3 regions of the Pantoea sp. ABR1s genome follow, and region 3 is predicted to be linked to each of the others. Evidence: predicted binding sites of a transcription regulator. Region 3 holds the regulator's gene; each other region holds the start of a gene.
The links. Region 3 encodes LexA, which represses DNA repair genes until DNA is damaged. Its sites were predicted from a motif close to TNCTGTATGTACATACAGNA; they were not measured.
Positions count from the first base shown of each region.

Region 1: the regulator LexA is predicted to act here: its motif matches at 4,642-4,661, upstream of ACXKZD_RS12885 (DNA translocase FtsK 4TM domain-containing protein).
Region 2: the regulator LexA is predicted to act here: its motif matches at 5,493-5,512, upstream of ACXKZD_RS07760 (DinI-like family protein).

Region 1 is NZ_CM173823.1:2,740,358-2,747,612, reverse strand. Features, by position in the region: gene cydC (heme ABC transporter ATP-binding protein/permease CydC) at 1-707, opposite strand, end outside; gene cydD (heme ABC transporter permease/ATP-binding protein CydD) at 707-2,476, opposite strand; gene trxB (thioredoxin-disulfide reductase) at 2,620-3,588, opposite strand; gene lrp (leucine-responsive transcriptional regulator Lrp) at 4,109-4,603, shown strand; gene ACXKZD_RS12885 (DNA translocase FtsK 4TM domain-containing protein) at 4,722-7,255, shown strand, end outside.
Region 2 is NZ_CM173823.1:1,684,552-1,691,806, reverse strand. Features, by position in the region: gene fliD (flagellar filament capping protein FliD) at 1-1,355, shown strand, start outside; gene fliS (flagellar export chaperone FliS) at 1,367-1,774, shown strand; gene fliT (flagella biosynthesis regulatory protein FliT) at 1,774-2,139, shown strand; gene amyA (alpha-amylase) at 2,241-3,722, shown strand; gene yedD (lipoprotein YedD) at 3,823-4,296, opposite strand; gene ACXKZD_RS07770 (DUF6388 family protein) at 4,551-4,874, shown strand; gene iraP (anti-adapter protein IraP) at 5,077-5,376, opposite strand; gene ACXKZD_RS07760 (DinI-like family protein) at 5,551-5,790, shown strand; gene ACXKZD_RS07755 (hypothetical protein) at 5,829-6,095, opposite strand; gene ACXKZD_RS07750 (hypothetical protein) at 6,247-6,588, opposite strand; gene ACXKZD_RS07745 (hypothetical protein) at 6,575-6,958, opposite strand; gene ACXKZD_RS07740 (helix-turn-helix domain-containing protein) at 7,095-7,255, shown strand, end outside.
Region 3 is NZ_CM173823.1:3,812,747-3,820,001, reverse strand. Features, by position in the region: gene ubiC (chorismate lyase) at 1-333, shown strand, start outside; gene ubiA (4-hydroxybenzoate octaprenyltransferase) at 392-1,228, shown strand; gene plsB (glycerol-3-phosphate 1-O-acyltransferase PlsB) at 1,292-3,715, opposite strand; gene ACXKZD_RS17990 (diacylglycerol kinase) at 3,844-4,212, shown strand; gene lexA (transcriptional repressor LexA) at 4,318-4,932, shown strand; gene dinF (MATE family efflux transporter DinF) at 5,033-6,355, shown strand; gene ACXKZD_RS17975 (CsbD family protein) at 6,523-6,735, shown strand; gene zur (zinc uptake transcriptional repressor Zur) at 6,809-7,255, opposite strand, start outside.

The DNA of each region.
Region 1 (7,255 bases), 1.1 Mb from region 3:
GCCTGCTGCCAGCGCTGTTCATCTTCATCAAGTTGCTGACGCCAGCCCTGCGAGGCACCGTACAGGGTGAGTTCAGCCTGAGCCGCCAGCCACTGCATCAGCTGTAAGCGCCAGCGGGCGCGTCCACGGGCAATCGCGCCGCCTGCGGGCGATCCCAGACGGTAAAACAGCGCTGGCATCACCACCAGGGTACTCAGCATGATGCCGCCCAGCGTCAGTGCAAGCTGAAGATCGATAAAGCTCATTCCGAGGGTAACCACGACAATCACCACCAGTGCGCCGATCAGCGGCGAGATGACGCGCAGATAGAGGTGATCCAGCGTATCGACATCGGCCACGAAGCGGTTGAGCAGGTCCGCCTGCCGGAACCGCGAAAGCTGGCCTGGCGAAAGGGCCATCAGGCGGCTGAAGGTGTGGACACGCAGATGCTGAAGAACCCTGAATGTTGCATCGTGGCTGACCAGCCGTTCAGCATAGCGTGCGGCAGTGCGAATGATGGCGGCGCCACGTACGCCTGCCGCAGGCAGCATATAGTTGAAGGTATAGAGACCGGCTACGCCTGCCACTGACGAGGCGGCCAGAAACCAGCCTGAAAGCGTCAGCAGGCCGATGCTGGCCAGCAGGGTAACAATCGCCAGCACGATGCCCAGCGCCAGGCGATAAGGGTGGCGCAGCCAGAGACGAAGAAAAGGACGCAAGGCGGACATCAGCGAATCTCCTGTTGACGATGCTTCAGCATCTCACTGAACGCACCCGGCTGTTGCGACAGCTGCTGCCAGTTACCCTGTTGCACCAGCTTACCGGCTTCCATTACCCAGAGGGTTTGCCAGTGAATTAGCGTATCAATCTGATGGGTTATCATCAGCGTGGTCTGGCGGGCTGCCGCCTGGTTAAGTGCCAGCATCACATGACGTTCACTGAGCGCATCCAGGCTGGCTGCGGGTTCATCGAGCAGCAAAAAATGCGAGGATTTATAGAGTGCGCGCGCGACCGCGACCCGCTGCGCCTGACCCACCGACAGCTGATTACCGCCATCGCCGGGCTGGGTGTCAATGCCCTGGGGCAGCCGAGGCAGGAACTCATTAATGCCGCATGACTCCAGCAGCGCCGCAAAACGCTCGTCATCCCAGGCCGCATTCATCACGATATTGTCGCGCAAGGTGGCGGCCGGTAACTGAGGATTCTGTCCTACCCAACTGAGCTGCTGATGCCAGTCATTCCGTCGTATATCGCGAAGTTCAACGCCATTCGCTTTCAGCGAACCCTGATAAGGCAGAAAACCGAGCAGGGCGTTCATCAGAGCCGTTTTACCGGCCCCGCTTTGACCGACCAGCGCAATCTGTTCGCCAGGGACGACAGTAAAAGAGAGCGGGCCGCACAACACCTGACCATCAGGCGCACTGACACGCAGATCTTCGGCGATAAGTGCGATTGAGCGATCGGCAGTGAAGGGCAACTGGCCTTCCTGCGGCGCGGTGGCAGGCGTCGCCTGCATAAAGGCTTCAAGGGCATCGGCACCGCCTACAGCCTGGGCTTTGGCGTGATAGAAAGCGCCGAGATCGCGCAGCGGCTGGAAAAACTCCGGGGCGAGGATCAGCACCAGAAAGCCGGCAAACAGCGTCACGCCCTGGCCGTAATCACCAAAATGCAATTCGCCCAGATAGGAGAAGCCAAAGTAGACGGCCACCACGGCAATCGCCAGCGAGGCAAAAAACTCCAGTACGGCAGAGGAGAGAAAGGCTAAGCGCAGCACTTCCATGGTGCGCTGGCGAAAATCGGTGGTGGCGGCGGCAACCGCCTGCTGCTCCGCTGCGCCACGGTGAAACAGCCGCAGCGTCTCTCTGCCGCGCAGGCAGTCGAGAAAGTTACCGCTCAGGCGGGCCAGCACCAGGAAGTTCCGGCGGTTGGCCTCGGCCGCACCCATCCCGACCAGCGCCATAAACAGCGGAATCAGTGGCGCGGTGGCAAACAGGATCAGACCCGCCGTCCAGTTGAGCGGAAAAATAGTCAGCAGAATGCAGCAGGGGATCAGCACCGCCAGGGTCATCTGCGGCAGATAGCGCGCGTAATACTCCTGCATCTCTTCGATCTGCTCCAGCAGCAGCGTCGCCCAGCTGCCGGCTGGCTTTCCCTGAATCCACGCCGGCCCCAGATCAGATAACCGATCTAATACCTGCTGACGTAAAGCCTGACGGATAGCCTGTCCGGCACGATAACCGGTCAGTTCACGGGCATAGTTAATCAGGGCGCGGAGCACAAAGCAGAGCAGTAACAGCAGGATACTGACTGTCAGGGATTCACGCGGCTGCTGGTCAACAATCAGAGCCTGCAGCAGCGAGGCCAGTAAACCCGCCTGAGCAATGATCAGAAGTGCACTTGCCATGCCCAGCAGGGTGTTGAGTCGCAACCAGCGACCGGCGAAATGACGTTGCTGACGAAGCCAGCGGGTAAGATGCTGCTGCCGCGATTTGTCCATGCGAGACCATGATGAATGTCGATGACGGGTGAAAATGGAAAGACATTTCCATCTCTTCAGGCGCAAGAATCTAGCATGAGAGCAATAAAAAAGGCGACGGAAAAACCGTCGCCTGGAACATTTGAGATCAGAGGGTTAACAACTTACTGATCGTTTTTAACCAGTCCGTCAAGAAAGCGCTCAGCGTCTAACGCGGCCATACAGCCGGTGCCCGCAGAGGTGATCGCCTGACGATAGATATGGTCCATCACATCGCCTGCCGCAAAGACGCCAGGGATGCTGGTCTGAGTGGCGTTGCCGTGCAGACCTGACTGAACTTTGATGTAACCGTTCTCCAGCGCCAGCTGACCCTCAAAAATGGCCGTATTCGGGCTGTGTCCGATAGCAACAAAAAGACCCGCCACCTCCAGCGCTTCTGTCTCATCACTGTTCTGGGTAGAACGCAGTGTCAGACCAGTGACACCCATCTGATCGCCCACCACTTCTTCCAGCGTGCGATGGGTGTGCAGCACGATATTGCCATTGCGCACTTTTTCCATCAGGCGGTCGATCAGGATCTTCTCTGCGCGGAAGCTGTCACGACGGTGAATAAGGTGCACTTCAGCCGCAATATTCGCCAGGTAGAGCGCCTCTTCCACAGCCGTGTTGCCACCGCCAATCACCGCGACTTTCTGGTTGCGATAGAAGAAGCCGTCACAGGTTGCACAGGCAGAGACGCCTTTGCCTTTAAAGGCCTCTTCGGAAGGCAGACCGAGGTAGCGCGCTGACGCACCGGTGGCGATGATCAGGGCATCTGCCGTGTATTCGCCGCTGTCACCCGTAAGGCGGAACGGACGGTTCTGCAAATCGACGGTGTGAATGTGATCGAAAATGATCTCAGTATTAAATTTTTCGGCATGCTCATGCATCCGCTCCATCAGCGATGGACCTGTCAGATCGTGCGGGTCGCCCGGCCAGTTCTCTACCTCGGTGGTAGTGGTCAGCTGTCCGCCTTTTTCCAGACCCGTGATCAGTACCGGGTTCAGGTTGGCGCGTGCAGCATAAACGGCTGCGGTATAACCCGCTGGGCCGGAGCCCAGAATGAGTAACTTACTGTGTTTGGCCGTACTCATGCGTTCCTCAGTTTCATTCGGCTGACATAGCCTGCGATTGTAGGGAATATCCGGCGACAATGACAAGGCTTAGGCAATTTTGTTAACGATAGCTGCAAACGGCGTAGACGATGAGCGACGGTTTTGCCTGGCCAATGCGCCAAAAGGGGGCAAAACTCGGGTTAGAGGGGTGCAATAGTGGAAAAATAGTCATTTAAAAACAGATACCCAGCGGACTGTCTGGCATCTTGTCCTGAATTTGGTGATTTTACTTTGACAATCGCCTGCGCTTTTGCGAAAACATTATCAGAAGCGAATAACATTTATCGGAACAAAACAGGTTTTCATCGCCCGTTTTGCACGTAACGCCGAATAAAAGCAGCCTGATATGGATAATGACGCATGATGTGGACAGACAACATGCGTCATATCGATAGGTGTCAGAACACAGGCTCTGTTAGCTCACTTCAGAAATGCCCCGAACAATGAGCGTTTTCAGGGCGTGGCAGGTAAAGGGAAGGAATTAAGAGAGACAATAATAATGGTAGACAATAAGAAACGCCCCGGGAAAGACCTCGACAGAATTGACAGGAACATTCTGAATGAACTTCAGAAAGATGGTCGCATTTCAAACGTAGAGCTTTCCAAACGCGTAGGCTTATCGCCTACGCCATGTCTTGAACGCGTGCGTCGTCTCGAACGTCAGGGATTTATTCTTGGCTACACCGCGCAGTTGAACCCGCACTATCTGGATGCGTCGCTGCTGGTGTTCGTTGAGATTACTCTGAATCGTGGTGCACCGGATGTGTTTGAGCAATTTAACGCCGCTGTGCAAAAACTTGAGGAAACTCAAGAGTGTCACCTCGTTTCCGGCGATTTCGACTACCTGCTGAAAACGCGCGTACCTGATATGTCAGCCTACCGTAAGCTGCTGGGTGAAACCCTGTTGCGCCTGCCGGGCGTAAACGACACGCGTACGTATGTGGTGATGGAAGAGGTTAAACAGAGCAATCGACTGGTGATCAAAACTCGCTGATGCGGGGCAGGTGCAAAACCTGTGAGATTTCGGTACACTCCTGTGCATTCATACAGGATCAGCGTCGGGCTCGCCCGGCGCTGTTGCTTCTTACTTTACAGGCACCTGGAGAGTCCTCTTGAGCCAGGAATATACAGAAGATAAAGACGTTTCGTTACAATCGATGAGCAGTGGACGTCGTCTGCTGGAAGCAATGCTCATTCTGGTGGCGCTGTTTGCCATCTACCTGATGGTTTCTCTGGTCAGTTTTAACCCTTCCGACCCGAGCTGGTCGCAAACGGCCTGGCATGAACCTATCCATAATATCGGCGGCAGCGTCGGTGCCTGGCTGGCTGACACCTTACTCTTCATCTTTGGTGTGATGGCGTATGCCATTCCGCCCGTCATCCTGGGACTGTGCTGGATTGCTTTCCGTCAGCGCGACAGCCAGGACTACTTTGACTACTTTGCCGTCGGGCTGCGCTTAATTGGCGTCCTCGCGCTGGTGGTGACGACCTGTGGTATGGCGGCGCTGAATGCCGATGATATCTGGTACTTTGCCTCGGGCGGCGTGATCGGCAGCCTGGTCAGTAATGCTATTGCACCCTGGTTCAGTCCGGCTGGCGGCACGCTGATGCTGCTCTGCGTCTGGGCGGCGGGCATTACCCTTTACACCGGCTGGTCATGGCTCACCATTGCAGAAAGAATTGGCGGCGTAGTCATGGGCGTACTGACGTTTGCAAGCAACCGCTCTCGTCACGATGAACCCTGGCAGGAAGAGGATGACGAGCGGGACGCGCGTGAATACGCGGATGTGCCTGAGCTTCATGCCGCCGATCAGGATGATGATGTGCTGCTTTCTGCCCCACGTGCAGCTGCTGAGCCTGCGGCGTCACAACAGGATCCGCTGCTGGCTAAAGCTGCAGCAGCCACCAGTGCGGCAGTCGCGGCCACCGCTGAAGCCGCTGAGGTGACCCTCGCCCCTGCAGCCACGGTGACGCCAGCATCTGTCGCTGCACCTGCTGCTGCGGTTACAGCTTCGGCGCCTGCCGCGTCAGCGACATCCATCCCTGCATCGCCGTCTGCACAACCTGCGCCTGCGTACGCACAGAGCGCGCCAGCTCCGCAGAGTGTGGCGAATTCCCCGGCGCAGAGTGCTTCTGCACCCGCAGACTCACCACCGCTTTATCATTTTGAAATGCCAGACGACGCTCCGGCTACGCCGTCGTTCAGTGCTTACGACGATGATGAACCTAAAATGGGTAACTGGCGGGATACGTCAGCCATCCCTGCGGCATCGGCGGCAGCGGCATCCGCTGCAACGGCAGCCCAGGCAACAACGCGTACTGCGCCTGTTTTTGATTTAGCCCCTGAAACCAATCTCAATCCGCAGGTTAAACAAGGTATCGGCCCGGCACTGCCGCGTCCTAACCCGGTAAAACTGCCAACCCGTCGTGAGCTGGCCTCTTATGGCATTAAGCTGCCTTCTCAGCGCATGGCAGAAGAGAAAGCGAAAACGGAAGAGACCGAACCGGTTAGTGCTGGCTCCGTTTCCTCTGCTCCGGATGCTGAAGAGGCGCTGCAGCAGGCTGAACTGCGACAGGCTTTCCAGTCTGAACAGCAGCAGCGTTACGGCACCAGCTGGCAGCAGGACGAGGAAGATGAACAGGATGCACAGCAGCAGGATGCACTGGCCCGTCAGTTCGCCGAGCAGCAACAGCAGCGCTATGAGCCAGAAGTGAAAAAAGAGCCGGTATTCAATATTGATACCGCCTCAGCGTTTGATTTTTCACCGATGAAAGATCTGGTGGATGACGGTCCTTCTGAACCGCTGTTTACCATTGCGGCGACGCCAGAATCTGAAGCTCCAGCGGTTTCACACGAACCCTGGCAGCAGGTGAGTGAGGTTTCAAGACCTCAGGCTCCGGCTCATGTTCCTGCACCAGCCAGCTTTGCCCCGGCAGAGCCTGCCTATAGCGCCCCGGCAGCACCGTCTGAACCTGACTATGCTGCGCCTGCGGCAACCTCTGCGCCCGCTTATGGTGCCCCTGCGGCTCCTCAGGCTCCGGCGTACGCTGCGCCTGCCTATGGCACGCCACCGGCAGCGCCGGTTCAGCCGGTGGAAGAGGCGAAACCTTCACTGCATGACAGCCTGATTCATCCGTTCCTGATGCGCCATGAGCAGCCGCTGGAGAAACCCTCCACGCCACTGCCTTCGCTGGATCTGCTGACCGCACCGCCTGAAGAGGAAGAGCCGGTTGATATGTTCTCGCTGGAGCAGACTGCCCGTCTGGTGGAGTCGCGCTTAGGCGATTATCGCGTCAAAGCGGAGGTGGTCGGTATCTCGCCTGGCCCGGTTATTACCCGTTTCGAACTTGACCTGGCGCCGGGCGTTAAAGCGGCGCGTATCTCCAATCTGTCCCGCGATCTGGCGCGTTCGCTGTCGACGGTAGCGGTTCGTGTGGTGGAAGTGATCCCAGGCAAACCTTACGTAGGTCTGGAACTGCCAAACAAGCATCGTCAGACCGTCTATCTGCGTGAAGTGCTGGATTGCCCTAAATTCCGCGACAACCCTTCACCGCTGGCCGTCGTGCTGGGCAAAGACATTGCCGGTCAGCCGGTGGTGGCCGATCTGGCGAAAATGCCACACTTACTGGTCGCCGGTACCACCGG
Region 2 (7,255 bases), 1.9 Mb from region 3:
ACAGTTTGACCACCGCTGAAAAAGCTTCACTCAAACCTATTTCTACTCAGCAGACAGCTTATACGGCCAAGCTCAGTGCTTACGCCACCCTGAAAAGTTCACTGACAACTTTCCAGGCTGCTAATACCAAGCTGAACAGTGCTGACCTGTTTACCGCTACGACTGCGGCCAGTAGCTCCACAGCGTTCAGCGCGACCACTTCTGGCAGCACCGTAGCCGGTAAATATGCCATTAACGTCTCGCAGCTGGCACAGGCGCAGGTTCTGACCTCAGGCGTACAGAGTAGTAACACCGCCGCGCTGGGCGACAGCTCCGTGGCCAGCCGCAGCATCGCGATTACCTTAAAAGATGGCACCAGCAAAAGCATCACGCTCTCCAGCGATCAGACCTCGCTGACCGGCATGCGTGACGCCATCAACGGCGCCAATGCCGGCGTCACCGCCAGTATTATTAAGGTGTCAGACGGCAGTTTCCGACTCTCTATGAGCGCCAATAAAACCGGCAGTGATAATGCCGTGGCGACCATTGCCGTCACCGGTGACAGCACGCTGCAGGGGATTGTGGGCTTTGACGCATCCGCCAGCAGCAACGTGATGACCCAGAGCGTCGCTGCGCAGAATGCCAAACTGACGGTCAACAATGTTGCGATTGAAAACAGCAGCAATCAGATTAGCGATGCGCTGGAAGGGATTACTTTAAATCTGACCGCGAAGACAGTTGGCGATGAGACGCTGACGATTACCAAAGACACCTCAAAAGCCTCCAGCGCCATCAGTGCCTGGGTGGATGCCTACAATACGTTGCTGGATCAGTTTAATACCCTGACCAAATACACCAAAGTGGATACCAACAGCGATGCACAGGACTCCAGTAATGGTGCCCTGCTGGGTGACAGTACGTTACGGACGATTGAGACGCAGCTGAAAAGCATGCTCACTAATTCGCAGAGCACATCTACCTTTAAATCACTGAGTCAGATTGGTGTCACCACCGATCCCACCACCGGTTCATTAAAACTGGATTCGACCAAGCTGAGCAGCGCACTGGATAAAGATGCTGCGGGCGTGAAAGCAATGATCGTAGGTGACGGTAAAACCGGTATCGCCGCTAAAATCGACAGCAAGCTGACTGACTGGCTGGCTACTAAAGGGATTATTCAGTCCGCCACCGATGGCGTGAGTAAAACACTGAATAGGTTAACCACCCTCTATAACACCACCAGCGATCGTATTGATGCCGATATCGCACGCTATAAAACGCAATTTACTCAGCTGGATATGGCCATCAGTAAACTCAACTCGACCAGCACCTATCTGACGCAGCAGTTCGACACGTCCGATTCGTCTAAAAAATAACAGGAGTGACCATGTACAGCGCTACAGGCACCAAAGCCTATGCAAAAATTGGCGTAGAAAGCGCCGTGATGAGCGCCAGCCAGCAGCAGCTGGTTGTGATGCTGTTCGACGGTGCACTGAGCGCGTTAATCCGCGCCCGCCTGTTTATGCAGGATGGCAATATTGCAGGCAAAGGCAACTCCATCTCCAAAGCCATCAATATTATCGAAGCCGGCCTGAAAGAGGGTCTGACTGAAAACCGCGGTGATGAGCTGGCCGATAATCTGCTGGATCTTTACAACTACATGACGCGTCGCCTGTTGCATGCCAACCTGAACAATGATGTTGCAGCGGTCGAGGAGGTCGAAGGCCTGCTGCGCAACATTGCTGACGCGTGGAAAGAAGTGGTTCAACCTAACCTGATTCAGGACGCCGTTTAATGACTACTGCACCGCATCTGATTACCGTTTACCAACAGTTACTCGATCTCAGCCAGGGAATGCTGCGTCATGCAGCACAAGGCGAATGGGATGAATTGATCAGCAGGGAGATGGAGTATGTCAGTGCGGTGCAGAGCTTAGCCCAATCGACGGAAGCCGTGTCGCCGTCGGCACAGACTCAGGAGCAGTTACGTCCGGTGCTGCGCCGTATTCTCGATAACGAATGTGAAGTGAAACGTCTGCTGCAGGCGCGGATGGATGAGCTGGCCTCACTGGTGGGTCAGAACAGTCGCCAGAAATCGGTGATGTCCGCTTATAGCAATCAAGGCGGCGTTGTTATGGTGCCGCACGAAACCCTCTCCTGACCCCCTGCTCTGTCACGCCGCCAGATTTATTTTTCTGCGCGGCGTCTCTTTTTTGCCGCTTACTCCATACTTGATTTTCATCATCCCCTGGAGTGTGGTACATGCAAAACCCAACGTTATTACAGTTTTTCCATTGGTATTACCCGGATGGCAGCAAACTGTGGCCGGAAGTCGCCGATCGTGCGGCCTGGCTCAGCGAAATAGGTATCACCATGGCGTGGTTGCCACCGTGCTACAAAGGGGATTCGGGGGGCTATTCTGTCGGTTACGACAGCTACGATCTGTTTGACCTGGGTGAATTTGATCAGAAAGGGGGTGTTGCCACCAAATATGGCGACAAACAGCAGTTACTGGCGGCAACAGAAGCCCTGCGTAGTCACAACGTTGGGGTGCTGCTGGATGTGGTGCTCAACCACAAAATGGGCGCCGACGAGAAAGAGGCAATCAGCGTTAACCGCGTCAATCCCGATAACCGCGATGAAATCTACGACGAAGTGGTCGAGTGCGAGGCTTGGACAAAATTCACTTTTCCGGCACGCGCCGGGGAATATTCGAAATTTGTCTGGGACCACAAATGCTTTAGCGGCGTAGACCACATCGAAAATCCGGACGAAAACGGCGTATTCAAAATCATCAATGACTACACCGCCGAAGGCTGGAACGACCAGGTTGATAACGAACTGGGTAATTTCGACTATCTGATGGGTGCCAACATCGATTTCCGCAACAATGCGGTCAGGGAAGAGCTGAAATACTGGGCGCGCTGGGTGATGGAACAGGTGCCCTGCACCGGCTTTCGTCTGGATGCGGTAAAACATATCCCGGCCTGGTTCTACAAAGAGTGGATCGATCATATTCAGGAGGTTGCTGAAGAGCCGATGTTTATCGTCGCAGAATACTGGTCGTTTGAAACGGAGAAGCTGCAGGAGTATGTGCATCAGGTGGAAGGCAAAACCATGCTGTTTGATGCGCCACTGCACATGAACTTCCACCAGGCCTCAACCGCGGGCAGCGGCTACGACATGAGCCAGATCTTTGCTAACTCGCTGGTGGTCGCTGATCCATGGCATGCCGTGACGATCGTGGCTAACCACGACACCCAGCCGCTGCAGTCGCTGGAAGCACCGGTAGAAGCCTGGTTTAAACCGCTGGCCTATGCGCTGATCCTGTTGCGTGAGCAGGGTGTGCCTACCATCTTCTATCCCGACCTGTTCGGCGCGACCTATGAAGATGAAGGCGGCGACGGCGAGAAGCACAAAATTGAGATGCCGGTGATCCCTGAACTGGAAGGATTGATTCGGGCGCGCCAGCAGTATGGCTGGGGCGTACAGACCGACTATTTTGATCACCCAAACTGCGTAGCCTTCAGCCGCAGCGGCACCGAAACACAGCCAGGCTGTGTGGTGATCATGTCGAACGGCGATGCCGGTGAGAAAAGCGTGCCGATGGGAGAAGGTTTTGCCGGTAAGGTCTGGCGCGATCATCTGGGGAATCGGGAAGAGACCATTACTGCCGACGAGCACGGCACGGCGGTCTTTGTCTGTAACGGTGGCAGTGTCAGCGTCTGGGTGGTTGCAGAATAAGCTCGTTGCAAAAGAAATGACTCAAAACTCAAACCGCCCCGGCAGACAGAAGCGTAAAGTGCGCTCTGCCCGTCGGGGCGGTTTTGTTATGATCCGGCTGTTACGACTTCGCGTTGTTTTCTGTAATCGGTGTACGCAGCAGTTGCGGTTCGATGTTCTGAATCACCGCGGCTTTCGGCTGCTTCGCCACCTCGTCAAGTGCCTGCTGACACTCTACGGTCGGACGCGCCACTTTACGCAGGGTCATCCTGTCATAGCTAAGCTCGCCATTCTCCACGACCAGCGGCATCACCCGCACCTGACGCGTTACGTTGACATAATCGCCGCTTAACCGGGTCAGTTTGCCTGGCTTCGCAATCACCCGCATCCACTGACGGCAGTCCAGCGTGCTGCCATCCGCATTGATGATCACACTGGCTATCGCCTTGTCGCTGATCAGGCTGCTCTGTGGGCCGACGGTTTGCCAGGTTCCCTGCAGATCAGCGGGCGCCGGCGTTTGCACCGCATTTTCATAATCGTTGATTTGTGCACAGCCACTCAGTGCCAGCGCGGCAATCAGCATCCACTTTTTCATGTTTAATCCCTAAGATCCCATCAATGGCGGCTACGTTATAATTTTTCCACCGCGTTGCGCAAGGTATCTGGGTGTTCAAACACCACGCAGAACCTGATTGCGCCAGAATTTATCCCGCAGTGAGCTCCACGGTCAGGTTTTTGACCGGAAGTTCAGAGGCTGAACTGATGCAAAGCCCCGCCTTTGTCACGCCTGACAAGCGGAAGACAACCCGCTACACTGACGCGCTGCAACAGACTTTCAGGAATATGAATATGAAAACGCCAGAAGCCTACTATGCCCAGGCGCGCGAGATGTTTTTTACCGCGCATCCCGACTTTCAGTCTGCACTTGATGAATTAACGGAGAGCGATGCCCGTGCGGCTAACCTGTCACTGCGACAGCTGCGCGAATGGCATGCCGAACGCATCTATGCGGCCTTTTTGCGGCAGAAGAATCTGGATGGAATGATCTTTTCTATTCAGCTCGCTGAGCCGGATAAAGCGGTGGCGGCTGAAGCTATCGAGACTTATCTCAAATCTCATGCTGAGTCGCTGGGGATGAGCTGGGAAGAGTTTTGCATCAAAAACGAGCTTTAATCAGGGCCGCGCTGAAGTTGTATATTGCAAACACCTCCAACCAGTTCCGGCACTGCAGATAAAATTGTACTAACCGGGGGAAAGTGTATAACTTCGGCGTGCGACTCAGGTCGTGATTGTCCTTTAACGAATAGTGCTGATGCACTGCCTCTGCAGGTGTTGTCTCAATTCCACCTCCAGAGGCGAATTTTTTTATCCGCCCCTACCCTTCACCTTCCGTCGCTTTACCCTTTACTTCAACATAACTCGCTACCGCCAGCAGACGATTAATATGCGTCAGCAGCAGATCCACATCAGACTGCAGAAACTCGGTCGAAGATTGCGAAGCGGTAACAATGGCATCCTGCACCGTTTCTGAAATAGTCAGCGAGTTGTCCTGTTTCGCCTGCACCAGCAGCGCCGCAACCAGCAGGGACTGCGCTTCAAGCTGCGCCGTCAACTCTTTTGCATCGACGTCCATCTTTGCCAGTTTTAGCAGAATATCAATTACCAGTTGTCGCATCGCGGACCTCCTAAAAGTAAGCCGCCATTATGTCGCGATGCGTGCGCATTTTGCTAGTCGAAGATTGAGGTTTATGCGAGATAAAAATTTACACGAAATCAGGCGCGCTGCCTTGCTACTGTTTTTATTTACAGTATTATATGTCAGCGATTTTGCCCTGAATGGATTGCCATCATGTTTGTTGAGTTGATTTATGACAAGCGCAACGTTGCCGGTTTACCGGGTGCTCGCGAGATGATTCGTGAGGAGCTGGAAAAGCGGGTGCATCGGGTGTTCCCTGACATTGAAGTTAAGGTCAAGCCGATGGAACGTAACGCGATTGATACTGATTTGAGTAAGAACGATAAAGCGACGGTTGCGCGGATTGTTGAAGAGATGTTCGACGAAGCGGAAATGTGGCTGGTGGCCGATTAATCCCTTAACGGCCACCACATCAGTCAGCGGGAGATGACTTAGCTCTCCTGCTCGCTGTGATTAACTTCAATCTCGATGTCCTGAATCGCGGCATCCAGATCTTCCAGCAGTTTACCCTGCTTATTAAGCAACGCATCGATTCGGTCGGCGTTGGTCTTGTCTTTATACTCACCCGCATCAAACGCTAACCATTGGCTGGAAAGGGTTTCGGTGTTGGTCTGAGCATAGTGACGCATCTCTTTTAGCTGAGAAGTCACGTCACGCAGATATTCAGTTTTGGTCTTGGTTTCTGTTGAATCGCTCATGCTAAATTTCCTTCTGGTCATCTATCCAAAGTGAGTAGGCTTAGCGGTTCATCAACCGGCCAATCAGCGGGCCTGCATTCAGGTACAAAATGTTGCCCGGATATTTAAAACTAGTCGATAATAGCGAAGCCGCATTAAGAATAATCGGAAGTTATGGTTTATGACCGGATTTCACGGCTGGCACCTCACTCTCAGTGACGACCTCTTTGACTTTTATGACCGTTTTGTCGGCTATGCGATCCGGTATTGCATCCAGCTTATGCTGTATTGCTGCAACCTGATCGGTCAGCAGCTCCACTCTGTCATCACGCCGCGCCGCAATTAAGCGGTAATCCGCCCGAATCTCCTCGACCCGCTTGTTTGCGGTGTTACTGACGTAGAGAAAAATGATCGTCATCAGGATGCAAATCATCGAACAACTCAGCAATACGCAGCCGAGGATAACTTTGCGCCGGTAAGACATAGGTGCCTTAGTGCTATTAATCGTGGCCATCACTGCGATCCTCCAGAGTTGAGATAAGCCGATCAATCTCATTACGAAATTTATCGTTCTGATCGGTTTCGGTCATTGCCAGTAAAATCCCTACCGCATTCTTGATTAACCGAAGATCCGTTTCGAGTGTCGAGATACGCCGCAGATTCCTGTCGTGCCGTTCGCGTAATTCATCGTTCTCCTCCCGTATCAGCAGGTTGCTCTCTTTCAGCAACACCACCTGCTCTTTGTAGCTGGTAATAATTTCGCCGCCGGCTCGATTACTGGTAACGATTGACGCAATTCCCGCCAATAACGGTTTCCAGAACAGTGCTGCAGCCCCCCCACCCAGAACTAACGCACCCATACTGGTAATCAGACTACTTTCCATGCCACACCCCTTTGTACGGTAAGGTCTCTGGAACTTACTGCGTGCTGCTTAGCCACGTCCCCCGCATGAAATTTAAGATTGCTTAAATACCAGGCTTAAGTATACTTAAGTCACTCTCAACCAAAAAGTCAAGCTTATGAAAAACGAAACGCTGGGTGACCGCATCCGACTCCGACGTAAATCGCTGCAGTTAACGCAGAAGCAATTGGCGCAACAGGTAAAAGTGTCCCATGTGGCGATTTCGCAATGGGAAAAAGAGGAGACGCTGCCGCGCGGTGAGAACCTGCTGCGGCTCGC
Region 3 (7,255 bases):
GAGTTGGGTGATGAAAAGGGCTTGTTGCCAGACGATCAACGCTTCTGGCTGCGTGAAGTGTTGCTGTTCGGCGACGATCAGCCCTGGCTGGCTGGCCGTACGCTGGTGCCGGAAAGCACCCTTAACGGGCCAGAAGCGATGCTGCAGCAGCTGGGCACCCGGCCGCTGGGTCGCTATCTCTTCTCCTCTTCAACGCTGACCCGCGATTTTATTGAGCCGGGGCAGGTGGAGGGATTGTGGGGACGACGTTCACGCCTGCGTCTCTCCGGCAAACCGCTGCTGCTGACTGAACTATTTTTACCGGCATCGCCGCTCTATCGCGATCTGGTCTGAGGATCCTGTGGTGCAAAATAGCTTAAGTATAAATAAATGGCGGGCCTACACGCGCCTGATGCGTATCGATAAGCCGATCGGTACGCTGCTGCTGATGTGGCCAACGCTCTGGGCATTATGGCTGGCTGACATGGCGATTCCGCCGCTGCCGGTGCTGGCGGTGTTTGTTGCCGGGGTCATCGTGATGCGTGCAGCCGGTTGTGTGATCAATGACTACGCCGATCGCAAAGTAGACGGTCATGTCGAACGTACGAAGCATCGGCCACTGGCCAGCGGCGCGGTGAGTGCAAAAGAGGCTAAGCTGCTGTTCGTGATACTGGCTCTGGCGGCTTTTGCGCTGGTGCTGACCATGAACATGATGACGATTATGCTCTCCGTGGTGGGGCTGGCGCTGGCCTGGGTCTATCCCTTTATGAAGCGTTATACCCACCTGCCGCAGGTAGTGCTGGGTGCCGCCTTTGGCTGGGCCATTCCCATGGCATGGTCCGCAGTTAGTGAGTCCTTACCTCTGGTCTGCTGGCTGGTATTCATCGCCAACATCTGCTGGACAGTCGCCTATGACACTCAGTATGCGATGGTGGATCGGGATGATGACCTGAAGATTGGCGTGAAGTCGACCGCGATTCTCTTTGGCCGTTTCGACAAGCTGATCATTGGTCTGCTGCAACTGGCGACGCTGCTGCTGATGGCGCTGGTTGGCCTCATGCTGCATCTGAACAGCGCCTTCTACTGGACGCTCTTGCTGGCCGCCGCGCTGTTTGTTTATCAACAGAAGCTGATCGCCGGACGCGAGCGGCAACCCTGTTTCCAGGCTTTTCTCAATAACAACTATGTCGGAATGGTGCTGTTCCTCGGTGTGCTGATGAACACCCCGCCGTTCAGCCAGCTGTTCTGACAGGGGATTCAGGCACAAAAAAGGCGACCCCATGAGGTCGCCTTTTTACTATGCGCGCTGGGGTCAGTCGTGCGCCACAGCGGTTTCAATCGTCATACGGACATCGCTGGTGACCAGGTCTGCCAGCATATGCCAGGTCGCCAGGGTCTGCGCAACATCGGCATCACCGCTGTCGCTGATATACCCTTCATCGCGCAGGGTCAGGACCAGTGAGGTAAAGACCGCTTTGTCGAAGAATTCCGGGGCATTGATACCGTGCAGCACCGACAGACGCTGTGCCAGCGTCCGGCTCTCTTTCTCCAGCGTGCCGCGGTTAATCGTCGGCTTGGCGCTGAGAATGGAGAACGTAATAGCATAGCGCTGCAGTGTTTCACGCACACCGGCGGCCAGCAGTTGCAGCGTGCGATAGCGCGCTGAGGAAAAGCGCAATTCGCCAGCTTCAAGCGTAATCAGGCCCTGACGCGCCAGCTCCTGACTCAGTTCGGTCAACAGTTGTGGCAGCTCATCGGTCTGCCAGCGCAGGAACAGCTCACTCTTCAGCATCGGGTAGATCAGTCTCACCTGACGCAGCAGTTCTGCTTCGCTCAGCGTTTGATGCTGCTGAACTATGGCGGCAATCAGCGACGGCATCACCAGCATATGATGAATATTGTTGCGATAGTAGGTCATCAGCACCGCCTGCTCACGCGGCAGAATGATGATGTCGCCAATGCTGTCCTTTTCACTCTCAAACTTATTCATACCCATGGCGTGATCCAGCAGCGCTTCCGCTGAAAGATCGGGTACGGTCGCATTTGGCGAGTAAGGCACGTTGCGCAGCAACTGGGTATAGCACTCCAGTTGTTCAATCAGCTGTTCACGGGTTAGTGAGCGCTGACGTGACGCCAGCAGGGCGGTGACACAGAGGTTCATGGCGTTAGCCGCGCCCGCTTCATTGATACGCACCATCAGGCTGGCAGCAATATCGTTGACGGTTGGGGTTAACCAGCTGGGACGCTGCGGCTCAATCGGATCGATGGCATCGCGCCATTCCGGCACCCGCTTATTGAGATAGTTGACCAGCGGCAGGGGTTCGCCAAAGTTCACGTAACCCTGACCGAGATTGCGCAGCTTGCGTAAGCCGCGCACCATCTGCATGAAGCCCTCTTTCTCTTTCGCCGCGCCGCGCAGTTCTTTAGCGTAAGTGCCCACTTCCATCACGTGCTCATAGCCGATGTAAATCGGCACCAGCGTGATGGGGCGATTTCCGCCGCGCAGCATCGCCTGCAGCGTCATGGCTAAGGTGCCGGTTTTAGGGTCCAGCAGGCGACCGGTTCGTGAACGGCCTCCTTCGACAAAGTACTCAACCGAATAGCCGCGGGTGAATAGCTCGCCGAGATATTCGCGGAATACCGTGGCGTAGAGCTTGTTGCCTTTAAAGGTACGACGAATAAAGAAAGCGCCCAGGCGACGGAAAATCGGGCCGGCTGGCCAGAAGTTGAGATTGATACCGGCTGCGATGTGCGGCGGCACCAGACCCTGATGATAGAGCACATAGGAGAGCAGCAGATAATCCATGTGGCTGCGATGGCACGGCACATAGACAATCTCGTGGCCATCCTGCGCCAGCTGGCGAACTTTTTCTCCGCCATTGACGTTGATGCCCTGATAGAGCCGACTCCAGAGCCAGCCCATCACGCGGTCAGTTACGCGGATGGCTTCATAGGAGAAGTTTGCCGCAATCTCCTCCATCATCTCGACGGCATTCTGCTGCGCTTTCTCATGGGAGATTTTTTTGCTGCGAGCTTCATCTTCTACTGCTTTTTCAATCGCTTTGGATTGCAGCAGACGAGTAAACAGATCCTGACGCGCCGGCAAGCGCGGGCCAATCGCCGCCAGCCGCTGGCGGGCAAAATGAATGCGCGCCACGCGAGCCAGCTTCTGGGCGATCGACTGATCCGTACCGTGTTCAGTTGCCATGCGGCGCAGCGACACCGTCGGCGAGAAGCGGACAAAACTGTCGCGCCCGTGCCAGATCACCGCAAAGAACTTCTGCACCCCGTTCAGCACCCGCAGGTGTGGCGTTGCTTCGCCCTGGACTTCACGTCCTGGTGCGCGGCCAAACATCACCGTGACCGGCAGCATCTGAATATCCAGCTTAGGGTTATTGCGATGCAGGTCCAGGTAATCGTGAAAGATTTTCACGGATTCAACGCTGGGCACAAAATAGGGGAAGACGCGTGGGCCATTGTGGATAAAGACGTGGCGCGGCAGCAGAGAACCATCAATCTCCAGCGGAGTGAGCGGGTCGGGCAGATGATGCCGCAGACACTGTGCGCGTAAAGTCAGTAAGTCGGCCTTCGAATCGTAAGGCAAAACATACATAATAGGTCGGGTCGGATCCAGACCATGTTCAGACACGGGATCGGCCGGAATGGCCTTACTTTTTACCAAAAACGACAGTGGTAAATTAAGCAGTTTGTAATAGAGTTTACGCCAACCTGACATAGACAACATGAAGCCTCTTGTTAGCAAAGCGCCGCAAGCATACCAGAAAGCGCAGCGAAGATCTGTGGTGGTGCCAATTGCACGCAGCCCAGACATTGACGTCAATCCGATGAAAGGGTTCCCACATCATGGCAAATAATGCCACCGGACTTATCAGAATAGTAAAAGCTGCAGGTTACTCATGGCAGGGACTGCGTGCCGCCTGGCAACATGAAGCGGCGTTTCGGCAGGAAGCGCTGGCTGCGCTGGCCGCTATTGTTATCGCGTGCTGGCTGGATGTCGATGTGGTCTCCCGCATCCTCATGATTGGGGCGGTGGTGCTGGTGGTCATTGTTGAAATCCTCAATAGCGCCATTGAAGCAGTGGTCGACCGCATCGGTCAGGAGCATCATCCGCTGGCGGGTCGGGCAAAAGACATGGGCTCGGCGGCGGTGCTGATCAGCATCTTACTGGCACTCTTCGTCTGGATCGCGCTGCTCTGGACACATTTGCGATAAGCCTTCCATAACGCGTCTGAGGGCGCGTTTTCCCTGACAATCGGTTTCCATTTCACCAATACCTGTATATACTCACAGCGACTGTATAAACAACCAGGGGGCGGGATGAAAGCATTAACCAGCAGGCAGCAGCAGGTCTATGACCTGATTCGCGACCATATTTCTTCAACGGGCATGCCGCCTACGCGTGCCGAGATCGCCGCGCAGCTGGGCTTCCGTTCGCCGAACGCGGCAGAAGAGCATCTGAAAGCGCTGGCGCGCAAAGGCGTCATCGAGATCGTTTCCGGTGCATCGCGCGGCATTCGACTGTTAATGGAAGAAGAAGCCTCAGAAGGGCTACCGCTGATTGGCCGGGTTGCTGCCGGTGAGCCGATCATGGCGCAGGAACATATCGAAACCCACTACAAGGTCGATCCGGGCCTGTTTAAGCCGTCTGCTGACTTCCTGCTGCGCGTCAGCGGAATGTCGATGAAAGATATCGGGATTATGGATGGCGACCTGCTCGCGGTGCATAAAACCCAGGATGTGCGTAACGGCCAGGTTGTGGTTGCCCGCATTGATGATGAAGTCACCGTTAAGCGCTGGAAAAAGCAGGGTGCTATCGTGCATCTGCTGCCGGAAAACAGCGATTTTGACCCGATTGTTGTCGATACCCGTGCGCAGTCACTGACCATAGAAGGTCTGGCTGTTGGCGTGGTGCGCAACGGCGAGTGGCTCTGATTCTTCTGCCAGCGTGCATTCGCCTTCTCTGATGCTATTCTGTCTGCCCTAATTTTGTCGCTGCCTCTTTTGCGCAGCGACACTGAGCACGGAACGGCGAATGCGCTTTATTACGGCAACCGATAAAAATCTCTGGCGGCTTGCGCTGCCGATGATCCTTTCAAATATCACCGTTCCCTTACTGGGAGTGGTCGATACTGCAGTAATTGGTCATCTCGACAGCCCTGTCTATCTTGGCGGGGTTGCGGTCGGGACTACAGTGACCAGCTTCCTCTTTATGCTGCTGCTTTTCCTTCGAATGAGTACCACTGGCCTTACGGCGCAGGCATTTGGCGCTGGCGATAAAATGGCGCTGGCACGCGCGCTGACTCAGCCGCTGATCATTGCGCTGCTGGCGGGCGTACTGTTCATCGCTTTGCGTTATCCGATTATTCAGCTGTCGACCCATCTGGTTGGCGGCAATCCCGATGTACTCGAACAGGCGGCACTGTTTATTCAGATTCGCTGGCTCAGTGCGCCTGCCACGCTGGCAAACCTGGTCATTCTGGGCTGGCTGCTGGGCGTGCAGTATGCACGCGCGCCGGTGATCCTGCTGGTGGTGGGCAACCTGGTTAACATCGTGCTCGATCTCTGGCTGGTGATGGGGCTGCACTGGGGTGTCGCGGGGGCGGCAACCGCCACGGCGCTGGCGGAATACATTACGCTGGTTGTCGGCAGCATCATGGTCTGGCGGGTGTTAAAACTGCGCGGAATTACGCTTAGCCTGCTGAAGCAGAGCTGGCGCGGTGACAGCGGCCGGCTGCTGCGACTGAACCGGGATATCATGCTGCGCTCTCTGATGCTGCAACTCTGTTTTGCCTCGCTGACCGTACTGGGCGCCCGGCTGGGTCCGGATGTGGTGGCGGTTAACGCAGTATTACTGATGTTTATTACTTTTACTGCCTACGCGCTGGATGGCTTTGCCTATGCGGTTGAAGCTTTTGCGGGTGAGGCGCATGGTGCAAAAGATGGCAGCAAACTCCTGCGCGTCTGGCACTCTGCCTGTCGGCAGGCGGTAGTGGTGGCGCTGTTCTTCTCGCTGATCTATGCCATTTTTGGCCCGCAGATCGTTACTCTGCTGACCTCTCTTCAGTCACTTCAGCAGACAGCGGACCGCTATCTGGTCTGGCAGATGATAATGCCGCTGATCGGCGTCTGGTGTTATCTGCTGGATGGCATGTTCATCGGAGCGACGCGCGGGCGTGAGATGCGTAACAGCATGGTAGTTGCCGCAGCAGGCTATTTTCTGACGCTGCTTAGCGTACCGGTGCTGGGTAACCATGGTCTTTGGCTGGCAGTCACGGTTTTCCTGGCGCTGCGCGGCCTGTCGCTGTGGCTCATCTGGCGTAAGCACTGGCGTCAGAACAGCTGGTTCGATGCCTGAGTCAGCCGTGGCTGCACGCAAGCCGATACGGATTATTCTGTATTATTCCACGGTTAATAAATTGGCTACTACAATTAACTCTATGCAGCGCAGTTAACCAGCGCTTTGTATCGTTATTTTGTTAAGTAGCAAGATAATCATTAAAACCCGAGGATTGGAGGTCTGCCATGAATAAAGACGAAGCAAGCGGCAACTGGAAGCAGTTCAAAGGCAAAATGAAAGAGAAATGGGGCAAGCTGACCGACGATGATATGCAGGTTATCGAAGGTAAACGCGATCAGCTGGTCGGCAAAATCCAGGAGCGTTACGGCTCTACCAAAGATGAAGCCGAGCGCGAAGTAACCGCCTGGGAAGGTCAGAACAAAGATCACCGCTGGTAATCAGACAATAGCTTGATAATCAGCTGAATGCGTTCCGGTGGGCCCTCACCGGAACCGCACAAGGATGTGCCGATTACCCGCGTTTCCCCCGCTTTTTACCCTCATCCTGATGGTCATGCTCGCAGCTTTCATGGTGCGTACAGGCTTCAACCGCAGCACAATTTTCACATAAACCATGCGCTTCAATCACGCTGTGGCGTAATGCAAACTGCGCTTCACCTGCCAGACCAGCAATAATCTTCTCTACGCCCTGCGCCTGCTTCTCTGTAACGGCGGCACAGCGGTCACAGACCAGCATCACCGATGTATGTGCTGGTGCCTCAAAATGGTGACACATGACGTAGCTGTTGTTGGATTCCACCCGATGAATGAAACCCTGCTCCAGCAGGAAATCGAGCGCCCGGTAAACCGTGGGTGGCTTGGCCTGTGGCTCGCTGACCCGGAGTTGATCCAGCAGATCGTAGGCGCTGATCGAGCCAGGCTGCTCGGCCATCAGGCGCAACACTTCAGCACGCTGCGA